One region of the Priestia sp. 179-F W1.4 NHS genome, then DNA from elsewhere that is predicted to be linked to it. Evidence: riboswitches for the same ligand, from Rfam matches in the RefSeq annotation. Region 1 holds a riboswitch; each other region holds the start of a gene.
What was found. Region 1 has a riboswitch for S-adenosylmethionine ahead of ACH0CI_RS12855 (bifunctional homocysteine S-methyltransferase/methylenetetrahydrofolate reductase). Riboswitches for the same ligand answer to the same signal wherever they lie in the genome.
Positions count from the first base shown of each region.

Region 2: it holds a riboswitch for S-adenosylmethionine, as region 1 does, so the genes downstream of both, ACH0CI_RS05600 (BMP family protein) here and ACH0CI_RS12855 (bifunctional homocysteine S-methyltransferase/methylenetetrahydrofolate reductase) in region 1, are expected to answer to the same signal.
Region 3: it holds a riboswitch for S-adenosylmethionine, as region 1 does, so the genes downstream of both, ACH0CI_RS04710 (hypothetical protein) here and ACH0CI_RS12855 (bifunctional homocysteine S-methyltransferase/methylenetetrahydrofolate reductase) in region 1, are expected to answer to the same signal.

Region 1 covers NZ_JBIQFF010000002.1:458,318-465,330, forward strand. The annotation lists gene ACH0CI_RS12850 (YkvI family membrane protein) at 1-365, opposite strand, end outside; SAM riboswitch class I at 698-808, shown strand; gene ACH0CI_RS12855 (bifunctional homocysteine S-methyltransferase/methylenetetrahydrofolate reductase) at 916-2,754, shown strand; gene metH (methionine synthase) at 2,755-6,198, shown strand; gene ACH0CI_RS12865 (HAD family hydrolase) at 6,576-7,013, shown strand, end outside.
Region 2 covers NZ_JBIQFF010000001.1:1,079,790-1,086,802, forward strand. The annotation lists gene ACH0CI_RS05565 (2-methylaconitate cis-trans isomerase PrpF family protein) at 1-424, shown strand, start outside; gene ACH0CI_RS05570 (cyclase family protein) at 519-1,184, shown strand; gene ACH0CI_RS05575 (GNAT family N-acetyltransferase) at 1,181-2,023, shown strand; gene ACH0CI_RS05580 (YjgB family protein) at 2,052-2,636, opposite strand; gene ACH0CI_RS05585 (putative polysaccharide biosynthesis protein) at 2,969-4,579, shown strand; gene ACH0CI_RS05590 (hypothetical protein) at 4,593-4,961, shown strand; gene ACH0CI_RS05595 (hypothetical protein) at 5,052-5,210, opposite strand; SAM riboswitch class I at 5,554-5,660, shown strand; gene ACH0CI_RS05600 (BMP family protein) at 5,736-6,746, shown strand; gene ACH0CI_RS05605 (ABC transporter ATP-binding protein) at 6,829-7,013, shown strand, end outside.
Region 3 covers NZ_JBIQFF010000001.1:918,605-925,617, forward strand. The annotation lists gene ACH0CI_RS04685 (DUF6044 family protein) at 1-25, shown strand, start outside; gene ACH0CI_RS04690 (glycosyltransferase family 2 protein) at 38-1,027, shown strand; gene ACH0CI_RS04695 (hypothetical protein) at 1,135-1,572, shown strand; gene ACH0CI_RS04700 (GNAT family N-acetyltransferase) at 1,657-2,103, shown strand; gene ACH0CI_RS04705 (hypothetical protein) at 2,116-2,412, opposite strand; SAM riboswitch class I at 2,534-2,635, shown strand; gene ACH0CI_RS04710 (hypothetical protein) at 2,699-3,043, shown strand; gene ACH0CI_RS04715 (DUF1540 domain-containing protein) at 3,144-3,302, shown strand; gene alaP (alanine permease AlaP) at 3,619-5,022, shown strand; gene ACH0CI_RS04725 (GNAT family N-acetyltransferase) at 5,263-6,102, shown strand; gene ACH0CI_RS04730 (GNAT family N-acetyltransferase) at 6,132-6,530, opposite strand; gene pdxR (MocR-like pyridoxine biosynthesis transcription factor PdxR) at 6,643-7,013, shown strand, end outside.

The DNA of each region.
Region 1 (7,013 bases):
ATCATCCCAACAGGAGGCCACAGCCCGAACTGTTCTTTTCCTATTGCCCCCGTACTCGCCAGCATGACTGAAGTTACTCCAAATAAAATGACGATCATTACACCGTTTACCGCTTTTCCAAGTACATCACCAAATAAATATGTATTAAGCTGCTGATAAGAAGAAGCCCCAATTGCGTGCGAAAGCAGCATCATTTTCGAACCTAGCCAAATAAAAAACAAGCCGCTGACCAAAATTCCAACCATTCCAAGTTCGCCGTACTGTGTAAAAAATTGAACAATTTCCTTGCCTGTTGCAAAACCGGCTCCTACAACGGTTCCTACATACGTAGCAGCAACCTGCAGCGTGAGTTTCCACCTTTTCATGCCCATCACCCTTCTACCCTTCATAGTTCACTATATGTAGAAACGGTTAAAAAAAGACGAGCCTTTTATATGTAAATCCTCGCCTCACCCGATGCTGTTCCTTTTTCGTTTTTTTATTTCCTTCTTGTTTTTTTCATAAAAACCCTTTATCCCTTAACATAACGGCAGTTTTCAAACAAAATATACGGATATTTTCCCTTTAGCTTTTAAATTTTCCTCAATATTTGCTGGAAATTCACAATTTACTGTTGTATAATTTCTAAAAATCAGATAAATTATTAAATAAGTATTCTTTCTATTTAAAAAAATATGTTTCAATTATATACAATTGATTCTTATCATGAGAGGTGGAGGGACTGGCCCTTTGAAACCTCAGCAACCAGTCGTTAGAGACATGGTGCTAAATCCAGCAAGCAATTAATTTATTGCTTGGAAGATAAGAAGGCGAAAAAAGTCTTCTTCTTAAGAAGACTTTTTCTATTTTATCGGCATATTGCATAAAACGAATCACTCGTGAAATAGAAGCGGAACAATTTAAGGAGGTTTTGACATGGGGTTACTTGAAGATTTAAAGTCTAAAATTTTAATTGGGGATGGTGCCACTGGTACCCTCCTTTACTCACACGGTATTGACAGCTGTTTTGAAGAACTAAACATCACCAAACCAGAAGAGGTTTCTCGTATTCACAGAGCCTATGTAGAAGCTGGTGCAAACGTTATTCAAACAAATACGTACGCTGCTAATTATCAAAAACTTGCCCGTTATGGATTAGAAGATTCAGTCAAAGACATCAATGTTGCTGGTGTAAAATTAGCGAAACAAGCCGCAAAAGATCAGGCTTACGTGGTTGGTACACTCGGCGGAATTCGTTCTTTCCAAAAAAATGCTATTAGTTTAGAAGAGGTTAAGCGGAGCATTCGTGAACAAATGTTTTGGCTTTTAAATGAAGGCGTGGATGGCCTTTTATTTGAAACATACTATGATTTCGAAGAATTAAAGACCGTTCTTACACTGGCAAGAAAAGAAACGGATAAGCCTATTATTACCCACGTTTCCCTGCATGATATTGGCGTACTGCAAGATGGCCGTCCTTTAGCAGATGCATTAAAAGAATTAGAAGACTTGGGAGCAGATGTTGTCGGGCTAAACTGCCGTTTAGGTCCTTACCATATGATTCAGTCTCTTGAAGAAGTACCGCTTCCTGATCGTGCTTTCTTATCTGCTTACCCTAATGCCAGCCTTCCGGCGTATGTGGAAGGCAAGCTGGAATATGAAACGAATGAAGACTACTTTGTAGAAAGCGCGCGTTTATTCCGCGAACAAGGGGTTCGCTTAATTGGAGGATGCTGCGGTACAACACCAGCTCACGTACGCGCCATGTCGTCTGCCTTAAAAGACCTGCCTCCAATTACAAGCAAAGTCGTTAAAATGAGACCTGCCGTTACGGTTCAAGAGCGTGAGCAGCAGGATAAACCTCATATGCACGAAATTGTGAAGAAGCGCCGCTCGGTTATCGTCGAGCTGGATCCGCCTAAACAGCTTGGTCCGACGAAATTTTTAGAAGGCGCAAAAGCACTTGATAAAGTCGGCGTAGATGCTATTACATTAGCTGATAATTCTCTTGCCTCACCTCGCATCAGCAACTTGGCAATGGCAACACTGATGCAACAAGAAACAAAAGCACGACCGCTTATTCACATTACCTGTCGCGACCGAAATTTAATTGGACTTCAATCTCATTTAATGGGACTTCATACGCTAGGAATGAATCAAGTGCTTGCAATTACCGGTGATCCGTCAAAAGTTGGCGATTTCCCTGGCGCCACTTCGGTCTATGATTTATCTTCATTTGACTTGATTAGTTTAATCGCTCAGTTTAATGAAGGACTATCTTATTCCGGCAAACCGCTTGGTCAAAAAACCAATTTTTCCATTGCAGCTGCCTTTAACCCAAACGTGCGTCACTTAGACCGAGCCGTTCAGCGCTTGGAAAAGAAAATCGACTGCGGGGCTCACTATTTCATTACTCAGCCTCTCTATTCAACTAAGCAAATTGAAGAGGTATATGAAGCAACCAAACATTTAACAACACCGGTATACATCGGGATCATGCCGTTAACAAGCGCAAGAAATGCTCGATTTATTCACCATGAAGTACCTGGAATTAAATTATCAGAAGACATTCTAGAACGCATGGACGCAACGGGAAATGACCGGATTCGCGGTGAAGTCGAAGGCCTTGCGATTGCAAAAAACTTAATTGATACAGCATATGAGCTATTTGACGGTATTTACTTAATTACGCCGTTTATGCGCTATGAAATGACCGAAATTCTAACACGCTATATTCATGACAAGCAACTCGTTACATCAGAAAGGAAGATATAAATGAGCTCACTTATCGAACAACAACTAAAGAAGCGAATACTCGTCATCGATGGAGCAATGGGAACGATGATTCAAGATGCTGATTTAACCGCTGAAGATTTTGGCGGCGAAGAATATGAAGGCTGCAACGAATACTTGACCCGAACGGCACCTCATGTGATTCAGCGCATTCATGAAGAGTACTTTGCAGCGGGTGCTGACATCATTGAAACCAATACGTTTGGCTCAACATCTACCGTACTTGATGAATACGATTTAGGCCACTTGGCGTATGAATTGAATATCGAAGCTGTGAAGCTTGCTTGTGCAGCCCGCGATAAATATTCAACTCCCGAATGGCCTAGGTTCGTAGCTGGAGCTATCGGCCCTACCACTAAAACTCTCTCTGTTACGGGAGGTATTACATTCCCTGAGTTAGTAGAATCGTACGAAGAGCAAGCTCGGGGTTTGTTAGACGGCGGCGTTGACTTACTTCTAGTCGAAACCTGTCAAGACATGCTGAACGTAAAAGCTGCGTTTTTAGGCATTACAGAGGCGTTTGAAAAACTGAAAATAGAAGTTCCAATTATGATTTCAGGAACGATTGAGCCAATGGGAACAACTCTCGCTGGTCAAGATATCGAATCTTTTTACTTATCACTGGAACACATGAAGCCTCTTTCAGTCGGACTTAACTGCGCGACAGGTCCTGAATTTATGACGGATCATATTCGCTCTCTTTCAGACCTAGCCACTTCAGCTGTTAGCTGCTATCCAAACGCTGGACTTCCGGATGAAGAAGGCAATTATCATGAGTCCCCTGAGTTGCTGGCTCAAAAAATTAAAGGATTTGCTGATAAAGGCTGGCTGAACTTTGTAGGCGGATGCTGTGGTACAACGCCTGCTCATATTAAAGCACTTGCTGAAGCAGTAAAAGAGGTTGCGCCTCGTTCGCTTGATCGCTCCGAGCATAATCATGCTGTAACCGGTATTGAACCGCTTGTATATGACGATTCTATGCGCCCTCTTTTTGTGGGAGAACGTACGAATGTAATCGGTTCTCGCAAGTTCAAGCGTCTGATTGCGGAAGGGAAAATTGAAGAAGCATCTGAAATTGCGCGTGCTCAAGTTAAAAATGGTGCTCACGTTATTGATATTTGCTTAGCAGATCCAGACCGCGAAGAAATGGAAGACATGGAGGAATTTATTCAAGAAGTTGTAAAAAAAGTGAAGGTTCCTCTTGTAATCGATTCAACTGACGAGAAAGTTATTGAAAAAGCTTTAACGTACTCGCAAGGTAAGGTCATTATTAACTCCATTAACTTAGAAGATGGCGAAGAGCGTTTTGATGCAATCTTACCGCTAGTAAAAAAATTCGGTGCAGCTCTGGTTGTCGGTACAATCGATGAAACAGGCATGGCCGTTACTGCAGAAAGAAAAGTAGAGATTGCTAAACGCTCACATGATTTGCTTGTTGAAAAACATGGCTTTAATCCAAAAGATATTATTTTTGACCCTCTTGTGTTTCCTGTAGGGACTGGTGATGAACAATATATTGGTTCTGCTGAAGAAACAGTTAAGGGAATTAAAATGATTAAAGAGGCCCTGCCTGATTGCCTGACCATTCTTGGCGTAAGTAACGTGTCATTCGGTCTTCCTCCAGTCGGACGTGAAGTACTGAATGCGGTTTACCTTTATCACTGTACGCAGGCTGGACTCGATTATGCCATTGTTAATACAGAAAAATTAGAGCGCTATGCTTCTATTCCAGAAGCTGAAATTGAGCTTGCTAATGCGTTATTATTTAACACAACTGATGAAACGCTAAGCACGTTTACGGACTTTTATCGTGATAAAAAGAAGGAAGCAAAAGTAGAAATTTCTACGTTAACACTTGAAGAACGATTGGCAATGTATATTGTCGAAGGTACAAAAGAAGGATTGCTTCCTGATTTAGAACAGGCTTTAGCTCAATATGATGATCCGTTAGATATTATTAACGGACCGCTTATGAAGGGGATGGCGGAAGTCGGACGTTTGTTTAATGACAACCAGCTGATTGTAGCAGAAGTGCTTCAAAGTGCGGAAGTTATGAAAGCATCCGTTGCCTTTTTAGAACCTCATATGGAAGCAACTGAAAATGATTCTGGAAAAGGAAAAGTGATTCTTGCAACGGTTAAAGGCGACGTGCACGATATCGGTAAAAACTTAGTAGACATCATTTTAAGCAACAATGGTTTTAAAGTCATTGATTTAGGAATTAAAGTAACGCCGCAGCAGCTGATTGAAGCAGTAAAAGACGAAAAGCCAGACATCATTGGCCTGTCAGGTCTTTTAGTAAAATCAGCTCAGCAAATGGTTTTAACTGCACAAGATTTAACGCAATCAAGCATTGATGTTCCAATTATGGTAGGAGGCGCTGCCCTTTCCCGTAAATTTACTGACTTTAAAATTGCCCCGGAATATGAAGGTGCCGTCCTCTACGCCAAAGATGCGATGGACGGATTAGCGTTAGCAAATAAGCTGCAGAACAAAGAAGAAGTTATTCAGCTTTTAGCAGATTTAAAAACGCGTCAAGAAAAGAAAGTAACGGTTCGAGAACGCCAGCCTCAAACCGCTCAAGCAGCTACGGCTGTTTTAGAAAGATCCGCCATTTCAACGGATGTTCCTGTTTTTGTACCGGCTGATTTAAAGCGCCACGTTGTCAAACACTACGATTTGGCACAGGTTCTTCCGTATATTAACTGGCAGATGCTTTTAGGCCATCACTTAGGACTAAAAGGAAAAGTGAATAAGCTGCTTGCTGAAAAAGACGAGCGTGCTGTTCAATTAAAAGAAACCGTTGATGACCTTCTCGAACTGGCACTAAAAGAAAACTTAATTAAACCAGCGGTTATTTATCAGTTCTTCCCTGCTCAAGCAGACGGAAATGATTTAATTATTTATGATCCTGCTGATGAAAAAACAGAAATTGAACGCTTTACCTTCCCTCGACAAGCAAAAGGACAGTTCCTGTGCTTATCTGATTTTGCAAAGCCTAAAGAAAAAGAGATGGACTATGTATGTTTCTTCTCTGTAACAGCAGGAACAGGCATTCGCGAACGCGCGGCGAAATTCAAAGAAAACGGCGAGTTTTTAAAGAGTCACGTGTTCCAAGCTCTTGCGCTTGAACTAGCTGAAGGATTAGCAGAACGTGTTCATCAGCAAATTCGTGACCGCTGGGGATTCCCCGATTCGCCTGACTTTACAATGGCGGAGCGTTTTTCAGCCAAATACCAAGGTCAGCGTTTTTCATTCGGATATCCCGCATGTCCAGACCTTGAAGACCAAGCAAAACTGTTTAAATTAATTAAACCTGAAGACATCGGCATTCAGTTAACAGACGGTTTCATGATGGAACCAGAAGCTTCTGTTACAGCCCTTGTTTTTGCACATCCTGAAGCGAAATATTTTAACGTATTGTAAAACATGGCTGCGGTCTTTTAGACCGCGGCTGTTTTTTTAAAGTGAACAAACCTAAAAAAAAGGCTGCGACAAATGGATTTTAGTTGAAGAAAGATCCGAACGGAGTTAATTCTTAATTGAGAATCAACTCCGTTCGGATTGTTTTCATTATGATGCTGAACTAGATTTCATGTAGCTGTTTCTAGCTGTTGATTAGAGGGCAAGGCGAAGACTCCTGCGAAAAAAAGTGATGTAGTTATGTCTTAATCTCTTTGAATTCACCGCCGGTTTGAGCTTTTTTTATGAGTTTCTTGGGAAACACTGATAGAATAAGGAATGTAATAAATTTGTAACACTCTTATCAAGGTAATTTTTTTAGGGAAAGGAATTTTCAAGAGATGATTAAATTATTTGTAAGCGACTTAGATGGAACTCTTTTACACGAAGAAAAATACGTAGAACAGCATAATGCAGACGCACTTAGTGAACTTCAGCGCCAAGGAGTAGAGGTTTGTCTTGCTTCTGGACGAATGGATACGGAAATTTTAAAGATTTCTACTGATATTAATAATACATTTCATCGTATTAGTCAAAACGGAGGATTTGTGTGGACCAAAGAAAATCAAGAACTTCATGGAAAAGTGTTTGAAGATGATTTAGCGGTTCAACTTTATAAAAAAACGATAGATCCTAACCGTATTACGCTTGTCTGTTCAAACGACACGAATTATGTAGAGCAGCGAAATGAAATTATTGAAGCAATTGAAACTCACATGTTTTTCCCTATCGAAGAACAAATTGAAATGACAGATTCATTTGGTCACGCTCTTTCTCCA
Region 2 (7,013 bases), on a different contig from region 1:
TGCAGCGGAAAAAGCGGGGCTCGCACCTCAAGACAAAGCAACTAAACTATCACCAGCGGTTCCAAAAATGACGATTATTGCTCCTCCGATGGACCACCGCGACGGGACTGGCAGAGAAAAAGCTGCTTCTCAAATGGACGTATTAATTCGCATGATGTCGATGCAAAAACCGCATCAAACGCTTGCGATTACAGGAGCAATTTGTACAACGGCGGCTATCTATACAAAAGGCACGCTTCTGTCAGAAATGGTTCAACTAAAAGGCGATACGGTTCGACTTGCTCATCCAATGGGAATTATGGAAACCAGTGTAGATCTAAAAGAAGGACAGGTTAATGGAATCAAAGTAGTGCGTACGGCCCGTCTTATTTTTGAAGGATTTGTTTATACAAAGCACGCGTACGATGTATGTTTATCAAGTTAATAACGTTCTCAAAAAAAACTCTTTCTAGGAAACTAGGAAGAGCTTTTTTGTGTTAGACTATTTTTACTGAATATTGAAAAAAGTGGGTGGTAGTATGAAAAAAAGAACGTATATTGATTTAAGCCACATCATTGAAGACGGAGTTATCACACATAAAGGCTTGCCGGCACCGATCATTTGCGACTATTTAAGCCGAGAAGAGTCTAAAAAGCTTTATGAACCAGGGACTGAATTTCAAATCGGTAAAATTGAAATGGTCACGAATACCGGTACGTATATTGACGTGCCGTTTCACAGATATAAAAACGGAGCAGATTTGGCTCAAACAGCTATTGATAAAACAGCCGGACTGGAAGGGATAGTAGTTTCAGTCGATCCGACTTTAACGGCTATTGATGAATCTCATTTTCAGCATATAGACGTAAAAGGCAAAGCGGTATTAATTCATACGGGATGGGATCGCTACTGGAATACAGACGATTATTTAGAAAATCATCCATACTTAACAGAAAGCGCGGCGGCTTATTTAGTGTCTCAACAGCCCGCTCTTGTTGGAATTGATTCGATGAACATTGACGATACAAAAGGAAAAGCAAGACCAGCTCATACGCTGCTGTTAGGAGCGGGCATTGTGATTGCTGAACACTTATGTCGCTTAGATCAACTAACGGAGTCCTTTTTATTTTACGCCGTGCCTCCTAAAATAAAAGGAGCCGGAACGTTTCCGGTAAGAGCATTTGCGGAGTTAGAAAGAAAATGATCCAGTTACATAGATATAGAGAAGTGCAGGAATTTAAAAACCAAGTAGAGCCGCTTTTATCAAAGAATGAAGTTCTTCATAACTTAGCGCTCGGCATTTTACACAGCTTGCAGGAAAACAGCAAACCAAATTTTATGGGTGTTATTTTAAAAGACAGCCGTGCTGCGCTTGTGTTGCTGCAAACCCATCCTCGGCAAATCATACTGTCTCAAATACAGCAGCTAACGGAGGGTGAACTAAGCGAAGCGGCAGAGCTGTTACAAGAAATCGACGTACCGGGTTTAGTTGGAGAAAAACAAACGGTTTTATATCTTTCTCAAAAACTAGCAGATTTAAAAAATCAAGGAGCTTCTTTAAAAATGGATCAGCGCATTTATAGGTTAGACAAAGTGAAAAAAGCTGCGGACGCGGACGGAGTGCTGGTAAAAGCAAGATTAGAGCACCTTCCGCTCGTGACAGAATGGATTTGGGAGTTTATGGGCGTCATTGGGGAGCCTGTATCAAAAGAACAAGCTGTCAAAACAGGCGAAGCTTTTATTAAAGCAGACCGGCTATTTTTATGGGAAGTAAACGGGAAGTATGTGTCGATTGCTAATGCTACGCGTCCGACAACCCACAACGTTACGATTAACTTTGTGTACACGCCGCGGGAAGAACGTAAAAAAGGCTATGCCTCAAGCTGTGTGTCCACGCTTTCTCAGCTTATGCTAGACAAAGGATTTCAAACAACAAGTCTATACACGGACATGACAAACCCTACGTCTAACAAGATTTATATGGAGATTGGGTACGAACACGTAGCTGATTCCGCCTTAGTTTTATTTCATGAAAAAAAGTAGCAGGCTGCCTGCTACTTTTTTCTATTTCTTAAGGTTTTGTAACTAAGTTTACGTGATTCAACGTTTTGCTATCATCAAAAATAAATTCAAGATCATAGGCGCCGGCGTGATAGGTGTATCTCGTTTGAGTCGTACCATCACCTTTTACTTTACCTGTAAAGTTTGGCTGACCTAATTCTTTCTTTAAGTTAGCTTGTGTGATGGACCCTAAATTTGTTTGACGCTCTACATTTGTACCAAAATAGCGAATTTCGTTAATGACGTTATTTTGGTCATAACCAAATGCATATCCAGGATGGCCCATTTCCGCATGATAGTAGTCAAAGTTATTTGATGAACCTTCAGGCGGAGAACCGAACTGATCACGAACGTCTTGACGCAGGGTTTTGCCAATTTTAAAGTCCGCTGTTAATCGTGGTACTTCACCTTTTACTGCGGCGTTATAAATTTCGTTAATGTTTTTTACAGCTGTTTGACTTTGGCTGCTTGTTTCTTGAGATGTAGCTGCGTGTGCTGGGGTATCAAGCTGAGCCACAGGAGCAAATCCAAACGCAGCAATTCCTGTAATCGTCGTAGCAGCAGCCGCTTTTGATAGCCGTTGTTTCATTTTCATGATTTTTTCCTCCTATATATAACGATTTAGCAATCTCAGTCTACCTAAAAGAGAAGGTAGGCCAGAATGGTCAAGGAGTCTTAGTTGAGTTGGTAACTGATATATATAATGTAACACGCCTTTCAGAATATAAACGTCAGGTAAGGTGAAAAGCAAAAAACGATTCATTTCTCATAGGTGAAAAGATTTGTTTTTATTCCTTTATTATGTAAAAAAACGTAATATAGGGAGGATTCTAAGTCTTTATAAAAAACTAGATAATAACTGTAAGTATGATACAATAAATCAAGTATTTGTTAAAAATATAATATTTATTGCTGGAGTTTTGATGTATGGAAAAAAATTTGATGAGAGGTACGCTTTTGTTAACAGCGTCTTCTTTGCTAACAAAGATTTTGGGTTTTATTTATATTATTCCGTTTACAGCGCTAGTCGGAACGTCAGGTTACGCGCTTTATAAGTATGCATACGGTCCATATACCTTGATGCTAAGCTTATCGACAATGGGTCTTCCGCTTGCTGTTTCGAAGTATGTATCGAAATATAACGGTCTTGGAAACTACAGGGCAGGGCAAGATCTATTAAAAGCAGGCCTTCTATTAATGACGATAACAGGCATAATAGGATTTTTAGTCCTCTATACCATGGCGCCTTCGCTCGCTGAGCTAGTTATTAACGGAAAAGATTCCTCAGGAAATAGTCAAAAAGACGTAGTGTACGTCATCCGAATGGTGAGCTTTGCTTTAATTATTATTCCGCCTATGAGTCTATTACGAGGCTATTTTCAAGGTAATCAATCCATGGGACCGTCCGCGCTGAGTACAATTATTGAACAAATAGTGCGTGTGCTGTTTATTTTAGCAGGAGCATACGCTGTTATTCATCTCTTTCATAGCACGATGACAAAAGCTGTTGGAATTGGTACGTTTGGAGCGTTTATTGGAGGCTTAGGGGGTATAGGGATTCTTGGTGCGACGTATCTAAAACGCAAGCGGCTAATTATGAAGGAAGTGAATAGCGGAAAGAATAATAAATCTGTTCCGTTCTCTTTAATGTTCAAAGAGCTTGTGACGTACGCTGTTCCGTTTGTATTAGTTGGTTTAGCTATTCCAATCTATCAAAATATTGATACGTTTACGATTAACATGCTCTTTCAATCAATAGGGTATGGACAAGCTAAAGCTGAAACGATTAACTCTGTCATTGGGTTAGCGCAAATTTTAGTAATGGTGCCGGTATCGCTAGCGACTGCCTTCAGCATGTCGCTGATTCCGGGTATTACATCTTCTTTTGTGCAAGGAAATTTACGAGAAGTAAAAGGAAAGATTACAAAAACGCTGCAGCTGCTGTTGTTTTTTACTCTTCCTTCTGCGGTGGGGCTTTGTTTATTGGGTAAGCCGGTATATATGATGATCTTTGGAGCGAAAAACAGTCCTGAAATCGGTGGAGTTGTTTTACAATGGTATGCGCCTGCTGCCATTTTATTTGCTCTTTTTACCGTAACAGCCGCGATTCTTCAAGGAATTAATCAGCAAAAGAAATTAATTTTTGGCTTGGGCTTAGGTATTGTTGTGAAGATAGTATTAAACGTACTGTTGGTTTCAAGCTTAAAAGAAATTGGACCTGTTGTCGCGACGTACGGAGGATATGGTGTATCGGTTATCTATAACTTTTATTTAATTGAAAAATCCATTTCTTACCGAGTTCAATCACTAGGAAAAGCCGCGTTGACTCCTGTTTTATTAGTAAGTGTGATGTCAGCCGCTGTGCTTATTGGCAATTATGCTTCTCACTATTTTCTAGAAAATAAGCTGTCTGCATCTTCACTTGCGATTAGCACGTCTTGTATTTCAATAGCTTTAGGTGCTGCTGTGTATCTAGGACTTGGCGTAAAAACAAGTTTAGGGCAATCTGTTGTGTTAAATAGAAGAAAAAGAATGTAAAGGAGAGAAAGAAGTGTCGAAACGATTTGTACTAACCGTAGCCGCTGGAGGATGTATCATAATCTTCGGCGCGCTGCTGCTACTAAACTGGGAAAAGGTGTTTGGAGACTACCGCCCCATTCAAACAGCAACAGCCGTATTCAAGTTAGAAATGGGAAGTCAAGATGTAGCAAAGACTACGGATTCAGATAATGTTCTTTACTATATGGTGAAAAAAGGACATTTAGATGAATATATTCAACTGATGAATGAAAAAGGCTATGTGTTAAAAGAGAAAGATATTGATCATAACCGACTTGTTTTTAACAATGGACAAGAGGATGAGCAAATTTACTACAAGCGCTTTGCTAGGAAGTATACGATGATTGATGGAGAAGGGTAAAAGCCTTCACTTGGAATTACTACATACTAAAATCATTAAAAGAAAACACCACCTTGCGAATAAAAGGTGGCGTTTTTTTGTTAGATTATCTCATCTTAGTTTTACTCTTGCTATCCCTGTTACGACCATACTAGTAATAAAAATAACTATGATTCCAATGTTGGTCGGGGTATCAAAAAATGTTTTTGAAATGGCTAAAGCGATAATAAGCCCAATAGCTATGCCAGATAGTTCTTTCATTAATTTCACCGTTAACACCTCTTAACAATATTACTAAGGAAAAGTCTAACATTATTGGTAAAGTGGTTTCAATTAATAACACATTAACGGAAGAGGTATAATAAAACTTATTTGCTACCACTAAACCCTCTTGACCGTCAACAGATTCAGTATAAGTGCTTTGTGAAGAAGTATAGAATGATTCAAGAAATGAGGTAAAGGCTTTAACTTTTATTTTATATTTTAGTAGACTAAAACCGTATAATCCTATCTGTTTTTAAAGTTTTTTTGCGTAAAAAAGAAAAATAATATTGACAATTGTTGAAAAACTATTAATATTGACTATATTACATAAAATAAATAGCTATTGTTTTCCTTATCAAGAGAGGTGGAGGGACTGGCCCTGTGAAACCCGGCAACCGCTGTCTATGACAGAATGGTGCCAAATCCTTAAGAACAGTATGTTCTTGAAGATGAGGAAGAGACGTTTGGTTAACGAGCTCTTCCTTTATATAAAGGAAGAGCTTTTTTTATATTATAGGGGGAGTAAGTTAAATGAAGAGATTTCTTATTTTAGCAGTTGCGCTTGTACTACTCGTAACTGGCTGTCAGTCAAAAAGTACAAAAAGCAGTGGAAGTGAAGAGAAAGGAAAGAAGCGAATTGCTCTTGTTTTGCCTGAAAAGATTGGAGTTAACCCGTTTTTTCAGCAAATGGATGATGGAGCAAAGCGCGCTGGGAAGAAGTATAACATTGATGTAAAGACAATTGAATCTACGGACCAAGCAGCCATTGAAAGTAATTTGCGTGCTGCGGTAGCCGAAAATTATGACTTGATTATTACATCTTCTTTTGAATCCGAAGATGCGTTGAAAAAAGTAGCTCAAGAAAATCCGCAGCGTCAATTTGCGATTATTGATACAGTGGTCGATTTACCAAATGTAAGAAGCGTTGTATTTCGTGAGCAAGAAGCTTCATATTTATTAGGAGCAGCGGCAGGATTGATTACGAAAACGAATAAAGTAGGAATGGTTGCAGCTGATGATATTCCATTATTAAAAAAATGGACGGTAAGTTTTAAAGAAGGATTACAATCAACAAATCCAAAAGCAGAGTTTCTAGTAAACTATGTTGGAAGCTTCTCTGATCCAGCTAAAGCAAAAGAACTTGCTATTTTACAAGCTTCAAAAGGCGCTGATTTTATCGCCGGAGCATCAGCAGTAGGCGACTTGGGTGTATTTGAAGCAGCAAAAGAAAAAGGTTTTTATACGGCAGGACAAGATATTGACCGTACGGAAGTAGATCCTGAGCATATCGTTTTATCGCAGTTAAAAGGATCTGATGCAGCTGCTTATGAAACGGTAGAAGCACTCGCAAATGACAAATTTAAATCGGGCGTAGTGACATACGGCTTAAAAGAAAAAGGTGTTGGGTTAACGTATGTGACTCAAGACAGCAAGACGCCTCTTAGTGACTTTGTAGGACAAGATGTGATTAATCAATTAAAAGAAATTAAAGATTCGATTATTGATGGAAAAACAGTGGTAAAAGATCCGTTAGCAAAGTGAGTTGAGAAGAGAAGTCGAGTAAGGCTGGCTTCTCTTTCTTATTTTTGAAAAAAACCTAAAGGGGAAAGGAGCAATGAATGGAATGAGTGAGCTGCTGCAGTTAACGAATTTAACGAAGAAATACGGTTCATTTTTAGCAAACGATAACGTGTCTTTTACGCTAAAAAAAGGCGAGGTTCACGCGCTGGTCGGAGAAAACGGTGCTGGTAAAACAACGTTGATGAGGATGCTTTACGGAATGGAAAAGCCGAGTTCAGGAAGTATTCA
Region 3 (7,013 bases), on a different contig from region 1:
AGTGTATGTATATGAAGCAAAGTAAGGGGGCAATAACATGAACAGACCTATTTTAACGATCGTGGTTCCATGCTACAACGAAGAAGAAGTATTCACAGAGACGTCTTTTCAATTAACTACTGTAGTAAAAGAACTGATTAATGAACGACTTGTATCAAGTGAAAGCACTATTTTATTTGTAGACGATGGAAGTAAAGACAGCACGTGGTCGCTTATTGAAAAAGAAAGCTGCAGCAATTTGTTTGTAAAAGGGTTAAAGTTAGCGCGAAATGTAGGACATCAAAATGCTTTGCTTGCAGGACTAGAAGTAGCTCATAAGCAATCTGACTGCGTCATTTCCATTGACGCGGATTTGCAAGATGATATCAGCGTCATTCGTACTTTTGTAGAGAAATATTGGCTTGGGTATGAAGTTGTATATGGCGTTCGAGACAGCAGAGAAACCGATACATTTTTCAAACGAACCACGGCAGTAGGGTTTTATCGTTTTATGAACAAGCTAGGAATTCAGCTCGTTCAAAATCACGCTGATTTTCGCCTTATGAGCAAACGTGCTCTTGGTGAACTCATGAAATATAAAGAAGGAAACGTCTTTTTGCGGGGCCTTGTACCATTAGTAGGATTTCGCTCCACGGAAGTCACATATGACCGCAAAGAACGGACGGCGGGTGAGTCAAAATATCCGCTAAAGAAAATGCTCGCTTTTGCATTTGACGGGATTACGTCTTTTAGCGTAGCACCTATACGCTTACTGACGCTGCTTGGAGGAGCTTCGTTTCTCTTTAGTATTTTGTTTGGCATTTATGCGCTGATTCAAAAATATTTAGATCATACGCAAATTGGCTGGACGTCTCTTATTTTATCAATTTGGCTTGTAGGCGGCCTGCAGCTAATGGGAATAGGTCTTGTCGGAGAATACATTGGCAAGATTTTCAACGAAGTGAAACAGCGTCCTAAATATGCGATTGAAAGAGATTTATATACAAAACACTCGTTAGACAAACAAAAAGATTTGCTGATGCATTAATTAAGAAGCTTCTCCTGAATGGAGAGGCTTTTTTGTTAAAGTGTTTATCATAATTTTTAAGGTAATAGGAGATGCTACTACTAAAATTTCTAAGGAGATCAAAATCTATGAAAAGACTACTTTATACAGTCAGCACTTTTTGTTTTGTTTGGCTTGCTTTTGCAACCATTCATGTCAGCGCTCTTTCGATTGAGAAACTTCCAATGAAGAAATCATCTGAACAATGGTCGGTCGAACTGACAAAAGCGAGCATGACGGGAGATAATCAGCTAAAGTGGAAAAATAACGTCTATCATACATATGGATTAACCGTTGAAAACATTGGAAAAGACGTAGAGCGTGTGCAGGTCCAAGCTTTTCGGCACGAAGGAAAAAATAAGGCGAAATACAGCTTGTTTTCTCCTATTGAAAGGTCTAACTTAAGCAAAAGCGGTCAGCGTTTTCGCTATGCCAATTTTGCTGTTCCTGGAAAAGCGGCAGGCTTAGACATCATGATTAACTGGACGGATGAACAAGGCAACCATCAAGAACATTTTGAATTTTAAAAAAAGTCTTCGCTTAGGCGAAGACTTTTTTTTGCAGGAATTTATCTCTGTATGTGGAAAACGAACACGAAAGGAGAGATTGTGATGATTGCAAAAGCTACTGAAGAAGAAATACAGGAAATTCGGACGAAATCTGCTGATGCGCTGTTTGAAGGAACAACGCATCAGTTTCAACCGTCAACTGAACGCGTAAATGAACTAATTGATAATGCCCTTGAAAAAGGGTGTTATTATTTAGTATCTAGACAAGAAAATAAACTTGCAGGCTGGGTTTTTGTCGGTCCATCTGCCGACTTCTTTTCAAAAGCAGAAATTGGCTTTATCTACGAGTTATATGTTTTACCAGAATACCGCGGGCAAGGTCTAGCCAAGCCGTTAATGCAAAAAGCAATTGATGAATTGTCTATCAAAGGATACCCTGAAATCAGACTCAGCGTTCATGCTGGGAATTTTGCACAGCATGTGTACCGTGAACTTGGATTTGTAGATAAACAAATATCAATGAGCCTACAGGTGGCAAAACGTCCGTAATGTTGGTGAATGTCAGCGAGTCCATAAAACATAAGATGTTATACATGCGATGAGGTTCGGTAATGAAAGTAAAAGTAAATAAGTAGCCCAAACGGCGCCTTTATCTAGTACTTCAACAGCTCCTCTACCTGTATGATCTGAGGAGGGGGGATCTTCAAGTGCGTTCATAATCAAAGCCGCTGCTGCTAAAATAATCCCTCCAATGCTTCCGGTTGTTTTGACAATTGCAATATGGAAAGTAGATGAAAAAGCAATGCTGAGAAGCAGCAGCAAGCTTCCCAAAAAAGCAGATAACATATATCGTTTCATGTGCTCACCATCCTTTATGAAAGCATACCATATTTTACTTCTTTTTTCTTTTTATTGAAAAGCTATTGACATAACATATAAAACATATTAGAATAGTCAGAAATAATTTAAAAACGAAATATTCTTATCTAGAGAGGTGGAGGGACTGGCCCTTTGAAGCCTCAGCAACCACAATTATTGAATGGTGCTAATTCCAGCATAGCCTAGCTCTGACAGATAAGAAGAGGAATCTTTTTCTATGATGAAATCCTCTTCTTAGGAAGAAACATTTCGTATAGAAAAGGTGATGACATTGAAAAATACACAACAGGCGCTAAGCGTTGATGATTATTTAGATCTATACTTGTTAGCAAAAGAACTAAAAGACGAAACGTGGCAGCAGGAAATTTTAGCCGCGCTAAAAACGAAGCAAAATCGTTCATTTGAAGACAAACAATCCGCACTCGTTCAAGAAATATGGGAAGATTTTAAACAGTTAAATGAAGATATTTCTTTTACGTATCGCTTAATTCAAGAAGAGCCAACTAATGAACAGTTTCAAGTTAAATTAAGGAACTTGAGAGAACGGCGGATCACGCTGAGTCGTGAATTATATTTAGCTAAAAAACAGTATGTTGAACACACGCAGTAAAAGGATCCGCTTGATAAACAAGCGGTTTTTTTGCATGTAAATGTTAGAAGCGTTCTATTTCGGGTAGTAAATAGATAAGACAAAAAAAGGAGGGATAACAGTGGCCCAAGGTGTATTATGTGAAGTGAATGAGTGCATGTATTGGAAATCGGGAAATAAATGCAGTGCAGAGTCCATTTACGTTGTGAGTCCTGAAAGTAGTCACCATGTTTCTGAAACGGAAGAACCTGGCTGTAAAACTTTTGAACCCGCGAGATAAATGCTAGTTTTATAAAAAAGCATAAAATGAACGATGCGCTGACGGAGTTGAGTCGGCGTTTTTCTATTTTTTAAAAAATACTATTACTTAGGTGCGATAATAAATACATAGTAAAAAAGCAGTGTCTACGTCTAATTGTGCGTTTAAACAAAATGATACGATAATTTTTTTGTTTTTCGACAAAAGAAAAACGAGAGAAAGGTGATAGAATAAAAATATACAGCCTAGCTGACTTTTAGCATAAATTTATATGAAAGCGCTAACAAAAAAGCTGTATTCATCTCGTTTTGACAGATTGGAAAAAGGGGAGACGTTTATGCAGGGGAAAACTCAGGGGAAAGAATTGAAACGCGGGTTAGAAGAAAGACATGTGACGCTGATGTCCTTAGGAGCAGCCATAGGGGTAGGGCTGTTTCTTGGATCTGCATCTGCTATTAAATTAGCAGGGCCGGGAATATTATTGGCGTATGGATTTAGCGGAATGATTATGTTTTTTATTATGAGAGCACTTGGAGAAATGGCGATTCAAAAACCTGTTGCAGGTTCATTCAGCAAGTACGCGCGCGACTATTTAGGGCCCCTTGCTGGTTATCTAACAGGTTGGAACTACTGGTTTTTATGGGTTGTAACATGTATGGCTGAAATTACAGCCGTTGGTATTTATATGGGATATTGGTATCCGGATGTACCAAACTGGATTTGGGCGTTATCGGCGCTTGTCATCATGACAACAGTTAACTTCTTAGCTGTTAAGGCATATGGTGAACTGGAATTTTGGTTTGCACTTATTAAAATTTTAGCGATTGTGTTAATGATTGCCGTTGGATTATTAATGATTGTGTTTGGAATCGGGAACAGCGGCGTTGCGACGGGTATTAAAAACTTATGGGACAACGGCGGGCTGTTCCCGAACGGATTCAAAGGTATTTTACTGTCGCTGCAAATGGTTATGTTTGCATATTTAGGAATTGAAATGATCGGCGTTACCGCGGGAGAAGTGAAAAATCCAGAAAAATCTCTAGCAAGAGCGATTGATTCGGTCTTTTGGCGTATTCTTATTTTCTACGTTGGTGCATTATTTGTCATTATGTCGATTTATCCTTGGCAAGAAATTGGTTCACAGGGAAGCCCGTTTGTATTAACATTTGAAAAAATCGGGATTCCAGCAGCGGCAGGCATTATTAACTTTGTGGTGCTAACAGCAGCTCTTTCTTCTTGTAACAGCGGTATTTTTAGTACAGGCCGTATGCTGTTTAACTTAGCAGAGCACGGAGAAGCTCCAAAAGGATACGGTCAGCTGACAAAAGGCGGCGTACCTGGAAAAGCTGTTTTAGCATCAGCGGGTGCGTTATTAGTCGGAGTAGCGTTAAACTACATTGTGCCTGCCAAAGTATTTACGTGGGTAACAAGCATTGCAACATTCGGCGCGATTTGGACTTGGGGAATTATTTTGCTTTCTCAAATTAAGTATCGCAAAACGCTAAAAAAAGGTGAAGAGGCAAAGTTAAAATACAAAATGCCTTTATTTCCGTTAACGTCTTATGTGTCACTTGCGTTCCTAGCGCTGGTGGTTGTTCTTATGGCGTACAATCCAGATACAAGAATTGCAGTTGTTATCGGACCACTATGGTTTATCGGTCTTATTATCGCGTACTACGCAAAAGGATTTCATAAACGAAGTCAAGGTTCAGCTGGGACTGAGCAAAAGTTAGTGAAATAAACGAAAAGACCTCTTTCTTGGAAAGAGGTCTTTTTTCATTAGTTTATGTGCGAATGATTAGTTTTTTTGAAGGGATTATTGATACGTATGAATAATGTAGAAAATATTCTATTTATTCTGTACTATTTAGTTAGAGAATTCATTAATGATTAAATGGTAATTGGAAGTGGATAAGTATGGTAGTTTTACGTTTTTTAACGCCACACAGTGCATCGAAAAGTTGGGAGGAAATAGGCAGAAATGATAGAAAGATTTAGTGAAAAAGACATAAAGGGTTTGCTAGTGCTATCTAAGTTGGAAAAATGGGATTATAGCGAAGCGGATTTACATACGATTTTTTCAACTCGAGACGTATTTGGACATAGAAATGAGAAAGGTGACATTGTATCAAGCGTAGCAGTAGTTTTATATGAAAATCAGTCAGCTTTTATAGGAATGGTAATTGTGAGAAAAGATTATCGAAAACAAGGGTTAGCCGGGCAGCTCATGAAGCACTGTTTGCAAATTCTTTCTCCTGAGGTGAATGCCTACTTAATTGCGACAAAAGAAGGTGAGCACTTATATAAAAAAGCAGGGTTCAAAACCGTGGACTATGTAAGTAAATATATAAGCAGTGAATACATACCAAGAGCATTTAAAGCTTCAGGGTTTTATACACGATCCTTAACGAGAAGGGACTTCAAAGAGGTTTTAAAGCTTGATGAAGCAGCATTTGGAGATAATAGAAAGCTATTTTTAAAAAGTAGAATTCAGCAAGCTGAAAAAGCAGTTGTCTTACAAAACGAACAAAATAAAATAATGGGTTATGGTTTAGCGGTTCGTACCCCGAGCAATATCGTGATTGGTCCCGTAGTTGCTCCACACGCTGAAGCAGCAATGCTAGTCATTGATGAACTAGCGAAGAGTTACAAAGAAAAGCTGAGAATTGACCTGTCTTCTCATGAGGAAACGTTAAAGAAACTTGTGGAAAACCACGGATTTCAGCTTCAAAATGAGCCTCCTGTTATGGCGTATGGCGTCAATTCCCTATCTGCTAGACAGGGCAACCTTTTTGCTATAGCAGCTCAGGCGTTTGGATAAAAAGAAAGGAGAAGCTCCTTTCTTCGCGTCTACCGAATTCTCCCAATTTTAAACCCATTATCAATCTGATGAAAGCCGACTTTTGGATAGTAGTTCATTGCAGAAGGAGCGGAAAGTAAAATGAGCGCGGCTTCTTCACCGATTTCTGATTGAACGTGCTTGATGAGCTGTGTGCCGATTCCTTGATTTTGATAGTCTTTTACGACAGCTAAATCCGATAAATAGCAGCAGTAGCTAAAATCTGTTAACGCTCTGGCTATGCCAATGAGTTCGCTGTCTTTCCAAGCGGTAATGGTAAGGGAAGCATGATCAAGCATTCTTTGAATCCGATCAAGATCTTGTGCCGGACGTTTAATACCTGAATGTACAAACACTTCAGCAGCTTGTTCGGAACGGATTGAGACGTTGGTTTTGTAAGTAATGGTCATTGTGTCATCTCCTTGATTTATAAGATATAGTCCAGTATATGAAGAATCTGAACTGAGAATAAGTGTCAGAAACAGTAAATTTAATAGGGTCAGTTAGAAAGGAAAGAACATCATGTTAGAGTTAATGCCTTTGCTCGATAAAAGAAAAGCAGATCCCTTATACATGCAGCTTTATACTTACATAAAAAAACAAATTCAAAAAGGCACCATTCCGCCTCATGAAAAACTGCCTTCTAAACGAAAGCTAGCTCTTCATTTAAGCATTAGCCAAAATACGGTTGAAGCGGCTTATGTACAGTTAGAAGCTGAAGGCTATATCGAGATACTAGCCAGGAAAGGAGCATTTGTAAAAGAGATAAAAAATGAAGTCGTGCTTCAAAAACAGCCTCTCGCCTATGTCTCTTTACCGCAAGAAGAAGGGAAATCAACTGTCATTGACTTTAGCCATGGAAAGGTAGACGTAGAAAAATTTCCGTATAACAC